DNA from 3 places in the Carboxydocella sp. ULO1 genome. Region 2 is predicted to be linked to each of the others. Evidence: riboswitches for the same ligand, from Rfam matches in the RefSeq annotation. Region 2 holds a riboswitch; each other region holds the start of a gene.
What was found. Region 2 has a riboswitch for cyclic di-GMP ahead of ULO1_RS07650 (transglutaminase family protein). Riboswitches for the same ligand answer to the same signal wherever they lie in the genome.
Positions count from the first base shown of each region.

Region 1: linked by a shared signal. The riboswitch ahead of ULO1_RS03085 (HD domain-containing phosphohydrolase) and the one ahead of ULO1_RS07650 (transglutaminase family protein) in region 2 are both predicted to bind cyclic di-GMP.
Region 3: linked by a shared signal. The riboswitch ahead of flgB (flagellar basal body rod protein FlgB) and the one ahead of ULO1_RS07650 (transglutaminase family protein) in region 2 are both predicted to bind cyclic di-GMP.

Region 1 is NZ_BDLQ01000012.1:28,216-33,295, reverse strand. It holds T-box leader at 1-155, opposite strand, end outside; gene rsfS (ribosome silencing factor) at 192-542, opposite strand; gene yqeK (bis(5'-nucleosyl)-tetraphosphatase (symmetrical) YqeK) at 543-1,112, opposite strand; gene ULO1_RS03090 (YbaK/EbsC family protein) at 1,240-1,722, shown strand; cyclic di-GMP riboswitch class I at 1,813-1,900, shown strand; gene ULO1_RS03085 (HD domain-containing phosphohydrolase) at 2,072-3,235, shown strand; gene ULO1_RS03080 (RNA-binding protein) at 3,276-3,530, opposite strand; gene nadD (nicotinate-nucleotide adenylyltransferase) at 3,612-4,220, opposite strand; gene ULO1_RS14915 (hypothetical protein) at 4,236-4,409, opposite strand; gene ULO1_RS03070 (glutamate-5-semialdehyde dehydrogenase) at 4,568-5,080, opposite strand, start outside.
Region 2 is NZ_BDLQ01000040.1:23,766-28,845, forward strand. It holds gene ULO1_RS07645 (S-layer homology domain-containing protein) at 1-1,123, shown strand, start outside; gene ULO1_RS07650 (transglutaminase family protein) at 1,171-2,049, opposite strand; cyclic di-GMP riboswitch class I at 2,177-2,266, opposite strand; gene ULO1_RS07655 (S8 family peptidase) at 2,400-3,461, shown strand; gene ULO1_RS07660 (hypothetical protein) at 3,471-4,478, opposite strand; gene ULO1_RS07665 (YveK family protein) at 4,707-5,080, shown strand, end outside.
Region 3 is NZ_BDLQ01000021.1:107,520-112,599, reverse strand. It holds gene hslV (ATP-dependent protease subunit HslV) at 6-542, shown strand; gene hslU (ATP-dependent protease ATPase subunit HslU) at 547-1,929, shown strand; gene codY (GTP-sensing pleiotropic transcriptional regulator CodY) at 1,966-2,748, shown strand; cyclic di-GMP riboswitch class I at 2,969-3,054, shown strand; gene flgB (flagellar basal body rod protein FlgB) at 3,107-3,532, shown strand; gene flgC (flagellar basal body rod protein FlgC) at 3,536-3,988, shown strand; gene fliE (flagellar hook-basal body complex protein FliE) at 4,011-4,313, shown strand; gene fliF (flagellar basal-body MS-ring/collar protein FliF) at 4,342-5,080, shown strand, end outside.

The DNA.
Region 1 (5,080 bases), on a different contig from region 2:
CTGCCGGTAACGGCGGCGGCCGGGAAAGACTACTGCCAGCGGGTTCGCCTTTCCAGCTCCGGGGCCAGTTCCCCTATGGCGGTTACCGCTTTCCACCAGCCAGCGGCTCTCTGTCAACCGGCTAATAAGGTACTCTTCCCCTTCATCGCCATTAAATTACCATTTTGTCCGATATTATACTGAAAAGCGGCTTAACTGTCAAGGCGCTTAGCCTCGCCCCAGAGACGTTCCAGGTTATAATACTGGCGCTCTTCCTCCAGAAAGACATGCACCACCGCCTGACCATAATCCAGCAAAATCCAGCGGCCAGAACGCAGGCCTTCCCGCCGCAGGGGAATTACCCCCAGGCCTTCCTTGACCTTCTCTTCAATCCCATCGGCGATAGCCCGCACCTGGGTGGTGGAATTACCGCTCATGATGACAAAATAATCGGTCATAATTGAGAGTTCACCCAGTTCCAGAATAGTGATATTGCGGGCTTTCTTGTCTTCGGCACCGGCTTTAATCAAATCCAGTAACTTTCTGGTCTCTTGCTCAGACACTTATTTTACCTCCCTTGCCTTAAGTCTTAGTAACTGGGCATTGCGGGCCCTAACCGCCAGCGGATGGATGTATTGCTGGCGCTCCAGCAAATAGCGGAGAGTATGATCCAGCCCGGCCAGATAGGCCCCTTCCAGATCCCTGGCTGCCAGCAGTCTCAATTCCTCCACTCCAGGGTAATCCCGTCCCGGTTCGATCATATCGGCCACAAACAACAGCTTGTCCAGGGCTGTCGCCTCCGGATGGCCCAGGGTATGACGGGCAATGGCCTGCAAAACTTCCTTGTCCCTTACCCCCTGTTCAGCCGCCAGCTGCGCTCCCACCGGCCCATGTAAAAGCATGGGTACAGCCAGCCAGTCGGCATCCAGTTCCAGCCCCTGCTGCCGGGCCAGTTCCAGCAACCGCTCCGGAGGATAATCGCGGGCGACATCATGCCAGAGGGCCGCCTGTTCCGCCTTTTCCGGCTCCAGTCCATGAATAAGGGCCAAGCGGCGGGCCTGCTGGCGTACCCCTTCAATATGCTGCCAGCGTTCTCCTTTTACTTGTTGTTGAATAAAGGTAACTGCTTCCATCCCGGTTAACCCCTGTTGACAGTTTTCTCCGCCCATTATAGCATAAACAGGCAAAAATGGCGAGTGCCTTGCATTTTCTCCCATTTTTCTTTATACTGACTCTAAAAAAGGAGATGAGGGGGAGACGATGGTGGTACAAACCCTGCAAAATCCAGTTCATCAACGGATTCAGGAATTTCTGGATCAATTCCAGCTGGGAATAAAGGTAATCGAGTTTGAGGTCAGTACCGAAACCAGTGAGCTGGCTGCCAGGGCGCTAGGGGTGACACCGGCCCAAATCGCTAAAAGCCTGGTATTCCTGGCTGATGAGAAGCCCCTGCTGGTAGTTACCTGTGGAGATCTCAGGGTGGATACCAAAAAATTAAAGGCCTTAACCGGAGCCCGCAAAATCCGTTTTGCTAACCCCGAACAGGCCCTGCACTATACCGGCTATCCCGCTGGCGGAGTTTGTCCCTTTGCTCTCTCCCAGCCCCTGCCGGTATATCTGGATATCAGTATGCAGAGATTTCCGCTTGTCTATGCTGCTGCCGGTACTCCCAATTCAGCTGTGCCAGTAACCCTGGAGCAACTGCAGGTTATTACCGGTGGTCAAGTGGTGGATGTATGTTAAAATATTCTTTATCCAGTATTGACATTTTTAGTTTAATTGTAATAAATTATTTAGTAGATTAAATTTGTGCTATACAATAAAATGCAAAACAGTCGATAAAGGCAAACCCATCGAAAGATGGGGGCGCAAAGCCATGGGTCTAAGGCCCCTCCAGGGCTATGATTGCCAGGTTGCCGAAGCTGGAAAGCAGCGAGCATATGGTTGCTCTGCCTTTCCATGGGCTTCCCTGGAAAGGCTTTTTCTATTATTAAGGATGTTTAAGAATCTAGTCCGGAAAAATGGTACCGCTGGCTTTAATGCTAATCTGCTATTTCATGGTTAATAACATAGGGAAGGGGATACAATTTCAATGGATATCAAGTACATCAGCCTGTTCGCTGCCAAATACTCGGAAATACCAACTAATGAAGTCATGATTGCAGCGATTAATACAATCATCCAGGCTGTTGAAGCAAAAGACAGTTATACAAAACATCACTCCCAGAAAGTAGCAGAGTATGCCAGAATCATTGCCCTGGAAATGGATCTCCCACAAGAACAGGTGGAGCAAATCTATCTGGCCGCACTATTCCACGATATCGGTAAAATCGGAGTACCCGACCAAATATTAAGAAAGCCAGATAAGTTAACAGAAGAAGAAATGACCCTGCTTAAACAGCATCCTTTAATAGCATGTCGTATTCTGGAAGGATTTGAAAGTTTTCGGGAACTATTGCCTGCCATTGCTCAGCACCATGAATACTGGAATGGAAGCGGTTACCCCTATGGCCTGGTTGGTGAAACCATTGATTTAGGCGCCAGAATATTAGCAGTGGCAGATGCTTTTGATGCAATGACCAGTGACAGAGTATACCGTCCAGGTATGTCCCAGGAACAGGCAATCGGGATATTAATTCAAGAGGCAGGTAAACAATGGGACCCGCAGGTAGTAAATGTCTTCATTAATTGGTGGGAAAAAACTTTTAACCCTGAAGGACACCATGATTGGCAGTATAAACATATAGTAGCACTTTATAAAAATTTTTTAGAGGATGTCACAAACGGAAAGGTAAAGTTAATCAGCGATGAAGAAATTAAACACCACGAACTCGATTACACCTATTTTACTAAAGTTTCTATTAAAAGCGTTTTTGATATATCCCAGGCCAGACAAATGTTTAGCAACTGGCTGGAAAAAATTTTAGTACCCCAGCATAAGCAAAGGATCTATTCCGTGGTTTTTTCTGAGTTAATCACAAATATTGTAAAACATGCTGGCCGGGGGCACGTACAATGGGGGTTAGATAAAAGCTATAACATCATTATTACCCTTAGAGACGAGGGAAAAGGGTTTGTGCTGGAAAAATTGCCACAATCCATCCTAATTAATGGTTTTTCCACCCGGAACTCCCTGGGAAGAGGTCTGCCGCTAGTTTTTAATCAATGTGAACAATTGCTTATCTCCTATACTGGAAAGGGTACCTTTATTTCAGTAAAACTGGCCTGTGAAAAGATTGCTGAAAAAGAATTTTAAAAGAAGACTGCCGACGTAAAGGTCGACAGTCTTCTTTTACTTACTGTAATTCCCTGGGTTTAGCCTCATTTACAGTAATTGTACGTCCCTGTAGCTCCGCCCCGTTCATCGCCTGAATCATGCGATCGGCATCGGCATCATTGACTTCCACAAAACCGAAACCGCGACTGCGCCCGGTTTCCCGGTCAGTAATAATCCTGGCCCCCAGCACTTCCCCATGCTGGGAAAAGGCCCGGATTAAGTCATCCTGTTTAATGGCCCAGGGCAAATTGCCTACATACAATGTTGTCACCATGGTAACCCACCTCTCCAAAAATAAGTCTGCCTTTCAGGCAAGTTTAGTATTTGAATGGTGGGCGCAAAGTATGTGAGCAAATTAAAACCGGTACAGGTTATTATTAACAATAAATTTTTCCACCTCGGGATGAACCAGATACTTAATGCTTTTCCCCCGGGCCACCCGGGCCCGTATGTCCGAGGAGGAAATAGCCAGAGAGGGCACTGTAAAGGGCCGGATTCGCTGTCCCAGCTGCGTTCCCAGCCGTCCCTGCACCTCCCGCAATTGCTCCAGCTCAAAACCCGGCCTTGTAACAGCAATAAAATGACATAAGGCCAGCAATTCCCGCACCCGGTGCCAGGTCAGAATCTCCAGCACCGCATCGGCCCCGGTGATGAAATAGAGCTCCTGGTAATTCCCCTGGTCCAGCAGCTGCCGAACCGTATCGTATGTATATGAAGGCCCTGGCCTTTCCAGCTCCAGCAGGCAGAGCTGAAAACGGGGATTGTCCGCTATGGCCAGCCTGACCATCTCCGCCCGTAGTTCCGCCGCTGTCACTTTTGCCCCCTGTTTATGGGGGGGCTGGCCGGAGGGAACGAACAGCACCCGATCCAGCCCCAGTTCATCCGCAACTTCCTGAGCCACCACCAGGTGGCCTAGATGGATGGGATCAAAAGTCCCACCCATCACCGCAACCCGCTTATCCATGGTCCACTCCTTGCCTCACATTCCCAGCAATTCCCGATAAACACTCCAGACCCGATCTTCTAGATGCTGGCGACAATCTTTGCACACACACCAGCAGGCTTCTGTTACTTCCCCATCTGCCAGAATCCAGCTACAGACCAGGTCAGCCTGCCCTTCCCTGCCACACAGTTGACAGTTCTTGCACACCATGGCCTTTCACCCCTTTGTCGCCGATTTGTAATAACAGCATAAGCGACAAAGGGCTGTCCGGACCAGTTCTTTTCCGGCAACCGCCAAAAATACCCCCTGAGCAGCAGAAAAGAAACTTGTTCTGTCATGTACTATCAAAAAACAAAAATATCTCCCGTTTACTCCCTGATTTGACCTTCACCATAAACAATATACTTGATGGTTGTCAATTCCGTCAATCCCATCGGCCCCCTGGCATGCAATTTCTGGGTACTGATCCCAATTTCCGCCCCGAAACCGAACTGGAAACCATCAGTAAAACGGGTGGAGGCATTTACATAGACGGCAGCCGCATCCACTTCCTGCAGGAAGCGCCGGGCAGTAAAATAGTTGCTGGTCACAATCGCTTCTGAATGTTTGGTACCATACAGGTAGATATGCTCCAGAGCCTCATCCAGGGAATCCACTACCCGGATGGCCAGAATCAGATCAAGAAATTCCGTGGCCCAATCGTCCTCAGTAGCGGGTTGAATCCCCGGCACCAGACTCCGGGTGACAGGACAGCCCCTCAGCTCTACCCCCAGCTCCGTCAGCCTTTCTGCCAGGCCGGGCAAAAATTCGGCGGCTACCTCCCGGTGGACCAGCAGAGTCTCCATGGCATTGCAAACCGCCGGCCGCTGGGTTTTGGCGTT
Region 2 (5,080 bases):
CCCCTATATGCCTCCTGTGGTGATTGTGGATGTGTTCAAGTCCCTGCAGGAGCTGGGGTCAGATAAATATCTGGGCAAAGGAAAGGATCCGATTTATCAGGACTACAGTAATGCCCATCTCTCCGATGCCGGGCACCAGGCGGTAGCTGAGGCACTGTTCAAGGCTCCCGTCAGCATCCGGCCGGGCAGGCCGCTGGCTCCTTCCCAGGTAGAAGAGTTCTCCCTGCCGGCTAACGGTGGAACCGTTAGTGCAAATCAGGGACGGTTGACAGTGGATTTTGGCAATAGCAGTTTGCCGGCCAATGCCTTGCTTTATGTCAAAATCTATGAAGAGGCGCCTTTTATCATCAGGGGCGATCTGCTCAGCCCGGTTTATGATCTGACTCTGTCCTTTAAACCGGCACAAGCCTTCAAAATTAGCTTTAAGCTGGATCAGAGCAAAGTTCAGGGTGAAAAAAATATTTATCTCTTCGAATTTAAAGGCAATGGTCAAAAACTGAAAGTCCGGCAGCAAAATTTTGATGCTGCTACCGGGACCATTACTGCCAGTATTAAACGAGGCGGTTTATACGGGGTAGTAGCTGTGAAGAACAGTTTCCCCGATACTGCTAAACACTGGGCCAGAGGGGAGATCGAAAAAATCGCCGGGTTGGCCGTAATCGATGGAGATGAGCAGGGATACTTCCGGCCAGAGCAGCCGGTTGCCCGGGCAGAAGCGGCTAAAATGCTGGTGGAAGCCACAGGAGCAGAAATAGAGGATAGCGCCACTGCGACCTTCTCTGATGTCCAGAGTTCGGCCTGGTATGCGCCCTATGTGGCTGCAGCGGCCAAAGCCGGACTGATGCAGGGGTATCAGGGCAAGTTTCGGCCAGGGGATAAGTTAACCCGGCAGGAGCTGGCAGTGATCCTGGAACGGGCTTATGGGAGCAAAATCAAGGGCGGAAATGGCGGTAAGCTGGAGAGCTACAGCGACCGGCAGCAGGTAGCCACCTGGGCGCAGGGAGCAGTGAACAAACTGGTGGAAGCCGGCATCCTGAAAGGACGGGAAAAAAATAAACTGGCTCCGGCAGGAGTGACGACAAGAGCTGAACTGGCAGCGTTGCTGGCCAGATTGATGTCATAAGGGAAAAAGCGGTACCAGGCCGTAAGGCGAGGTACCGCTTTTGCAGTTTATCGGTATTCTTCCGCCCGGTGGTAGCGGTAGAACTGGCTGTAGGACATGGAGAAGTAGAGGGTTTGGGCACGCGGGATAAATCGGTTGCCCGCCAGGTAACCGGCATCCCAGGTAGGGTCCAGGGGTTGCCATTTGCCGTCCAGCAGGACTTCGGCCCAGGAGTGTTCGTACCAGACGCGGTCATAGGCCTGGCCCACCACTACCCTGGCCGGCAGGTTAGCGGCGCGCAGGAGAGCTACCGTCAGATTGGCATAATCCAGGCAGAGGCCCTTGCGGCTGGCCAGGGTGGCCAGGGCGCCTGAACCGGGACCATAAAGTTGCTGGCTGCTGAGGCGAGCAGCATCATAGGCTATATTGCTGGTTACCCAGCGGTAAATATTATAGGCTTTTGGTCTGGCGCCGGCGTTTTTTCCAACCAGATCCTGGGCCAGTTTCCGCAAGGTGGGATGGTCGCTTTCCACGCCACTGCCAGGCAGGAGATAACGTCGGTCCGGCAAGTCGATAGCTTCCAGACGTGCTTCAGCCTCGATCTGGTAGAGGAAAGCAGCACCGGCCGGGAGATAAACGGTCAGGTAATACTGGCCGCTGCCAAAGCGCAACCAGAAGGAACCAGTGATAGCACCGTTACGGACCGGGAAGTAATAGGCGGCGCGGTCATCGCCGCGACGGATTTCCACCAGTACCTGTCCGGCAGGCAAGTTCTGACCCTGAATCAGCAATTGTCCCGGTTGAGCGGGATTGATTTTTACCTTTACCAATTCGGAAGTTAAGGGTTCCAGCCACCTGACACCAGGCTGGGCAGCTGCCCAGGCCGGCACTGCGGCTATTAGCCAGAGCAGAAACAGGAGAATCAGACTCACGCTTCGCTTCCTCATAAAATATCGCCCCCAGCGGGAAGGGAAAGCCGGGGGCGCGTACAGTAAAGGGTGGGAAAGAAACAGCCTGCTTTCCACTGGAAAGCAGGCTGCTCAAAATGGCTATAGTGCCATTACCCTTTGCCATATGAGCAGCCTGGCAATCATAGTTCCCGACGGGAACCTTAGACCCATGGCTTTGCGCCCCAGGCTTTCGCCTGGTTTGCCCGTTGTCTTCTGTTCTTACCCAATATATTCGGGGTTAAATGGAAAAATCCTGCCTCTAGCAAGAAGTTCTAATTTAATAGAAAAATCGCCAATTTAACGACAGCGGAATATAATGCAACAAAAAGACAGAGGAGGCAAACCGGATGGAAGGCAAGAAGCGTTATATTCTCAAACTGGAAGAACGTTACTGGCGACGGCGGCGTGAAGGCTTACTGCGCTCTCTTTCCGGCAAGATAGTCCGCAGTTTTGAAACTATGCCTTATCTGGTAATTGAATTGAACCAGACTGAAGTTGAGCAGATACGGAACCTGCGCGGGGTAATGGAAGTTTTTGAAGATGAACAGGCCACCACCCAGGAACAGCAAATACCCTGGGGGGTGGCGGTGCTGGCAGGCCCGCAGGTGGCGAGCCAGCTGGGGGTCAATGGTTCAGGAGTAAGGGTAGGGGTGCTGGATACAGGAATTGATTTACAGCATCCTGATTTGAAGGTGGCCGGAGGGATTGCGCTGACAGGGGACAGCTTCCAGGATGATAATGGTCATGGCACCCATGTGGCCGGGATAATAGCGGCTCAGGACAATAGCCAAGGGGTAGTCGGGATTGCCCCGGGGGTCGAGCTCTTTGCTATCAAGGCCCTGAACAGTGCGGGGAGCGGCTGGTACAGCGACATAGCGGCTGGTCTGGAATGGGCCATCAAAAACCGGCTGGATATAGTCAACCTGAGCCTGGGAGGAAAACAGAACAATCCCCTTTTGCGGTATGCGGTGAAAAGAGCAGCCAGAGCGGGAATCCTGCTAATGGCTGCGGCGGGCAATGCTGGGAACGAAGAAGGAAAAGGGGATACCGTTCTCTATCCGGCCAGGTATCCGGAAGTGATGGCCGTAGGAGCGATTGACCGTCAGTGGCAACGGGCTCCCTTTTCCAGCACTGGCCCGGCCCTGGATCTGGTAGCGCCGGGGGTGGAGATTCTCAGTACTATACCGGGGGGAGATTATAAGGTGATGAGCGGAACATCGATGGCCAGTCCCCATATCACCGGGCTGGCAGCCTTATTGAAATCCGCCTATCCCAGGCTGAAAGCGAAAGAGATCAGGCAACGGCTGACAGCTGGTGCAATTGATCTGGGCAGTAAAGGATGGGACAGCTGGTATGGCTATGGGCTGCCCACTGGCATCCAGGTTCTGGGCAAAAGAAAACCCCGCTAAGCGGGGTTTTCAGTTTGCGGCCAGCAATCTTTGCAGACCGGCCAGGGTGTCACTGACCAGCAGGGCCAGGGGTTTGCTGAGGGCCTGGATTTGCTGCTGGGGTGGTAAAGTGGTCAGGGGTTTTTGCAGTAATAGTTTTTGCTCTGCTTCTGGCAAGCGATAGAATTCGTAGAGGAAGCGGGCAGCCAGCTCATTGCGATTCCAGCCCACCAGTTTGTTGACGATGATCACAGTCAGTTGCTCTCGACCGGTATCAGGGGTGAGGTCCGGCAAAAGGGCCTGGATTTGCGCATCAGGAACGGTTTTGAGTTGAGCTAGTACCAGTTGATCCAGCTGGGCCCGGCTCAGCTGCTTGGCCTGGCTGGCCAGGGCCAGAGCCACCGTTTCCGCACCGGTAGTACCGGGTTGCCGGGCCTGCAGCTGGGCGACAGGAGCGACCGGTTTCTGGTTAACCGGGGCGGGAGCCGGCGGGGCTGGTGTGGCTTTTTTGGCAGCCGCCTCTTTGATTTGTTCCTCCAGCTCCTGCCATTGCTCTACACTGAGCAGGCCCTGATCAAGGAATTTTAATAACTGGGCCTCAGTTAATCCACCTTGCTGATAAAGAGGCAGCAAATCCGAGGTAGTGAGTCGGCCCTGGGTTAAGAGCAACTGAAAGGTATCGAAGTTTTCCCCGCTGATTTTCCCTTTTGCTACGGCTTGCAGTTCCTGCATACGCTGCCGGGCCTGCCGGGTCTGTTCAGCCAGGGTGATGACTTCCGGATGGTCGACAGTGCTGGCCGCCTGGGCAGCGGTGATACTTGGACCGCGAAAGTTTTTGTAGTAGTTGAGCCAGTGGGGATCGACAGTCCATTCAGTGTGGTACTGCTGCCAGTAAAAGATGGAAGCCAGCAAAAAATATAAGGAAAAGGCGGAAAAATAGGTGACAGGACGTTTTTTTCTTTTTTGCAAGGCAAGTAAAGCCAGGACTAAGGTAAACAGAGTTAAAGCGACAATAGCTAGTAAGATATATAAGGACAATGGACTCACCTCTTTTTAGTTTGGTCTAAGAAAATTTTAGCATGGAATATAAAAATTTCATGTCGAAATATGATGGCCAAAACCAGGAATAAAAGAAAATTTTCAACAAAATAAGAGTCAAAATGTCGATAAAAAAATAAAATTGAATACACAATTCGACACAAATTTAAAGATGGTTTAGATATAATAAAAAATGGACAAAAAACCAAATATTAAGGGGGCATTTTTGTGCAACTGGAAGAAGAAATTGACCTGCGCGAATTAGGGCAAACGCTGTGGAAACACAAGCTTATCCTGTTTCTGATACCGTTACTTGCAGTCATTACCAGTGCTATTCTCAGTTTCTTTGTTTTACCCCCGGTATATGAAGCCTCAGCTACGCTGCTGGTGAACAAAGGTGGACAAAAACTGATCCGGGATGATTACACCAGTTTGCTGGCTGCCAAGGAGCTGGTGAAAACCTATAACGAAATTGTGAAAAGCCGCACAGTGGCGGAAAAAGTGGCCCAGAATCTGGGCGGGGAACTGAAACCGGAAGAAATCCAGGAGATGCTGAAAGTCAGTTTACTGAAGGATACCATTATGCTGACTATCAGTGCCGA
Region 3 (5,080 bases), on a different contig from region 2:
TTGGTTTGTTAAAGGGAACGACGATAGCCGCTGTCCGTAAGCAAGGGATTACTGCTATGGCCGGTGACGGGCAGGTAACTTTCGGCAATGCCATGATTATGAAACACCAGGCCTGCAAAGTGCGGGAACTTTATGGTGGTAAAGTGCTGGCCGGTTTCGCCGGTTCGGTAGCTGATGCCTTTACCCTTTTTGAAAAGTTTGAGAGCAAACTGGAGGAATTCAGGGGAAATTTAACCAGAGCTGCTGTCGAGCTGGCCAAAGAATGGCGGCGGGACAAAATCCTGATGAAACTGGAAGCCATGATGATTGTGGCTGATTTGCAACAAATACTGATAATCTCCGGGAACGGTGAAGTGATTGAGCCTGATCAGCCATATATAGCTATTGGGTCAGGAGGCGCCTATGCAATGGCAGCCCTGAAGGGTTTGTATCATCATTCCGCACTGCCTGCAGATAGCATGGCAGAAGAGGCTTTAAAAATCGCTGCCTCTCTCTGTGTATATACCAATGAGCATATTACTGTGAAGCGGATAGGGGGGTAAGACCGTGCAGGAACTGACTCCTAAACAGATAGTACAGGAACTGGATAAATATATAGTGGGTCAGCATAAGGCTAAAAAAGCTGTGGCCATAGCACTGCGCAATCGGATCAGGCGGAAAAGGCTGCCCAGAGAACTTCAGGAAGAAGTGCTTCCTAAAAATATTATTATGATCGGTCCAACCGGAGTGGGTAAAACCGAAATAGCTCGTCGGATTGCCAAACTGGTGAATGCTCCTTTTGTTAAAGTGGAGGTTACGAAATTTACGGAAATCGGTTATGTTGGCCGGGATGTAGAGGCAATGGTAAGGGATCTGGTGGAAACGTCCATTCGCATGGTCAAAGAAGAAAAAATGCAGGAAGTGGAAGAACGCGCCTATGAACTGGCTGAGGAGCGGTTACTGGACATAATTGCCCCTCGAACTCAGCAAAATTTGAACCGCAAAAATCCTTTCGAATTATTTTTTGGTAGCAATCAGGAAGAGCAGGAACCGGTACAGGTATCAGAACAAGATGAACTCCAGCGGGTTCATCAGCGCCAGTTACTAAAAGCAGGCAAGCTGGATAATATGTTGATTGAAATCGAAATCGAAGAAACTAACCGCCCGGTGGTGGAAGTTTTTTCGGGAAGCATTGAGGATATGGGTTTGAATATTCAGGATATGCTAAGCGGCTTCCTGCCCAGGAAGAAGCGAAAACGGAAAGTAACTGTAGCGGAAGCGAGAAGAATATTGATGCAGGAAGAGGCACAGAAACTCATTGATATGGATGAAGTGATTGCAGCAGCGATTGAGCGAGCAGAAGAAACAGGAATAATTTTTCTGGACGAAATTGACAAGATTGCAGCCAGGGAACAGACTGGTGGGCCAGATGTGTCGCGGGGTGGGGTTCAGCGGGATATATTGCCGATTGTGGAAGGTTCAACCGTCATGACCAAATATGGGGCCATCAAAACAGATCACATGCTCTTCATTGCTGCTGGTGCCTTTCATGTTGCGAAACCATCGGATTTGATTCCAGAACTGCAAGGAAGATTTCCAATCCGGGTTGAATTAGAACCATTGAGTGAACAGGATTTTTTACAAATTTTAATTGAGCCGCAGAACTCATTAATCAAGCAATATACAGCTTTGCTGGCTACAGAAGGCATAGAAGTTAAATTCTCTGAAAATGCCCTTGCTGAAATAGCGAAAATAGCTTATACTGTAAATGAAGAAACAGAGAATATCGGGGCACGAAGATTACACACTATTTTGGAAAAAGTTCTGGAAGATATTGCCTTTGCTGCTCCGGAAACTGAGGAAAAACATATTACTATTGATGCCGAATATGTCAGAAAAAAGCTGGCTGATGTGGTGCAAAATCGGGATTTGAGCCGATATATTTTATAAACACTATTCTTTGGAGGGACAGCAGGAATGGAAGAAATGGAAATACTTTTAGAGAAGACGAGGAAGATCAACCGACTTTTACAGAAAGCAGCGGGCAACCCTGTAGATTTTGAAGAAATGGCCAAAGTTTTGTGTGATTGTGTAGATGCCAATGTTTACATTGTGGGAAGAAGAGGAAAAGTACTGGGCCATGCGTTTATGAAAAAATTCGAATGTGACACCATGGTTCAGATCGTGGAACAGGCAGAGCGGTTTCCTGAGGCATACAATGAGGCTCTGCTTAAAGTTTCTGATACTTGTACTGATTTTCACCAGCGGGCCAACACCTGTGTTTTTGAAGGCGGGCATACCTGTATATTCAGTGGGAAGCGTACAACGGTAGTTCCCATACTGGGTGGCGGTGACCGCCTGGGCACTCTGGTCCTGGCTAAATTTAATACTGAATTCAGTAATGCCGATTTAATCCTGGCCGAATATGGTGCGACTGTTATTGGAATGGAAATCCTCAGATCTAAAGCCGAGCGAGTAGAAGAAGAAGCAAGGAAAAAAGCGGCTGTTCAAATCGCTCTGGCTACCCTGTCCTTCTCGGAACTGGAGGCAGTTGAGCATATTTTTGAGGAACTGGGCGGGGAAGAAGGATTGCTGGTGGCCAGCAAAATTGCTGACCGGGTAGGTATTACGCGTTCGGTAATTGTAAACGCTCTGCGAAAATTTGAAAGCGCAGGTGTGATTGAGTCCAAATCCCTGGGAATGAAAGGCACTTATATCCGGGTATTAAATGATCGGCTGCTGGAAGAACTAAAAAAGCTAAAACACTAATTTTTAGAAAACGATGAAAAACCACCTTACTGGTGGTTTTTTTTCTTGTCTTTCCAGCAACAAATACTATATTTTTTAAGGTAAAGCTTGATATTTTATTGATAAGAGAAAGGAATTTCGCCAGCTGCGGCGAATATATAATGCGACATAAGATGACAAAAAAAGAAGAAAAACGAAAATGGTTAAACAAAAAGCAATAATATGGGACTAAAGTCCTGTCCTTTGCTCAGGGCAACTTGGTCGAAAGGCCAAGACGCAAAGCCACGGGCCTGTAGCTCAGATGAGTATGGCAGCCGGGTTACCAAAGGGTTCTCTTGCCCTGGCCTCTGCCGGGTTTATTTTTTGGAGGGATAGCGAGATGATCGAGCGCATTCTCAATCTTTCGACAATCAATTTTTTAGAACGGGGTCTGGATGCAGCCAGCCTGCGGCATCAGGTTTTAAGCAATAACATTGCTAATGTGAGCACACCTGGTTTTAAACGCAGTGATGTGGTTTTTGAAGAGGTTCTGGCTGCAGCGTTAGGACAGGGAGAAAAGACTACCCTTGCAGGTGTCAGAACGGATGCTAAACATTTGCCCATTGGTTCTGTCCCAATTGTGGCTGTTCAACCTCAGCTTGTCCGGCAGGAGGATACTTCTCTCCGAAATGATGGTAACAATGTAGATATTGATTTGGAAATGGCTGAACTGGCGAAAAACACCATTTATTATGAAGCTTTATCCAGACAAATTGGAGCGGAAATTGCCAAGCTGAAATATGTGATCTCCGAAGGGAGGCGCTAATTAATGAGCTGGTTTGACAGTCTGGAAATCAGTGCTTCAGGATTGACGGCCCAGAGGTTGCGGCTAGATGTTATTTCCAACAATCTGGCTAATGTTAATACTACCAGAACGCAGAACGGAGGCCCTTATCGGCGGCAAATGGTAGTTTTTGCAGAGCGGGCCGATGAGCTTACCTTTGCCCAGGCTTTACAGAATGCTCTGGGGCAGCAAAAACCTGTTCCTGCGGGAAAGGGAGTTAGGGTAGTTCAGGTTGCAGAAGACCAGAGTCCTTTACCCAGAGTTTACAACCCCCAGCATCCGGATGCCGATAACCAGGGGTATGTGACAATGCCGAATGTGAATGTAGTGACGGAAATGGTAGACATGATTTCAGCTACGAGAGCTTATGAAGCCAATGTTACCGCCTTGAATGCTGCTAAGTCCATGGCGGTCAAGGCTCTGGATATTGGCCGTTAATTAGCGGAAAAGGGGTGAAAGAATGAAAATCGAAGCAATCCAAAGCAGCGGATTGGCTCAACCCCTGGGGTTGGATAAAACAAAAACTGTTACTAACAGTGAGGGTCCCAGTTTTAGTGAAATACTGGCTGCCAATTTGGCCAAAGTGGATGAGTTGCAAAAACAGAGCGATGCCGCCAGGATGCAACTCTTGACCGGTCAGGCCCCTGATTTGCACACCGTAATGATTATCGGGGAAAAAGCTAATCTGGCTTTGCAATTAACGGTACAAATACGCAATAAGGTAATTGAGGCGTATCAGGAAATCATGCGCATGCAGGTATAAAAGTTAAAGGTTAGTGAGGAAGGTGGATATGAAAGAGTTATATGCCAAAGTCAGGGAAAAACTGATGCAATTCTGGCAACAGGCCAACCAAACCCAGAAAATACTGGCCCTGGCGGCGGCAGTGACTGTTGTTGTAGCCATTGGGGCGATTTTGTATTTTTACCGGCAGCCTGATTATCAGCCCCTTTTTACTAACCTGGAAGCAGCCGACGCTGGTGCCATCACAGCCAAACTGGATGAGATGAAAGTGCCATATCAGGTTTCAGCGGATGGCAAGACCATCCTGGTACCCGCTGACCAGCAAGCTTCTATTCGCTTAAAACTGGCCAGTGATGGTGTACCTACTGGTGGCGTGGTGGGTTTTGAATTATTCGACCAGCCTAAATTCGGGGAGACAGATACCGATCGTCAGGCCAAATACCAGCGGGCATTGGAAGGAGAACTGACCCGCACTATCATGCGAATGAATGAGGTTGAGCAGGCGCGGGTTCATATTGTGTTGCCGCAGAACAGTTTGTTTGCCCTGGAGAATGAACAGGAAGCTAGAGCGGCAGTAATGCTGAAACTGAAACCCTACCAGAAATTAAAAGAAGAGCAGGTAGTGGGCCTGATCCGTCTGGTAGCCAATAGTGTTAAAGGTTTAAAGCCGGAAAATGTAACAATTGTTGATTCCAATATGCAGAGTTTAAGTGATGATATTAATCTGGGCAGTGAAGAGAAAAATAGTTCGAAGCTAACAGCATCCCAGCTGGAATTAAAACAGCAGC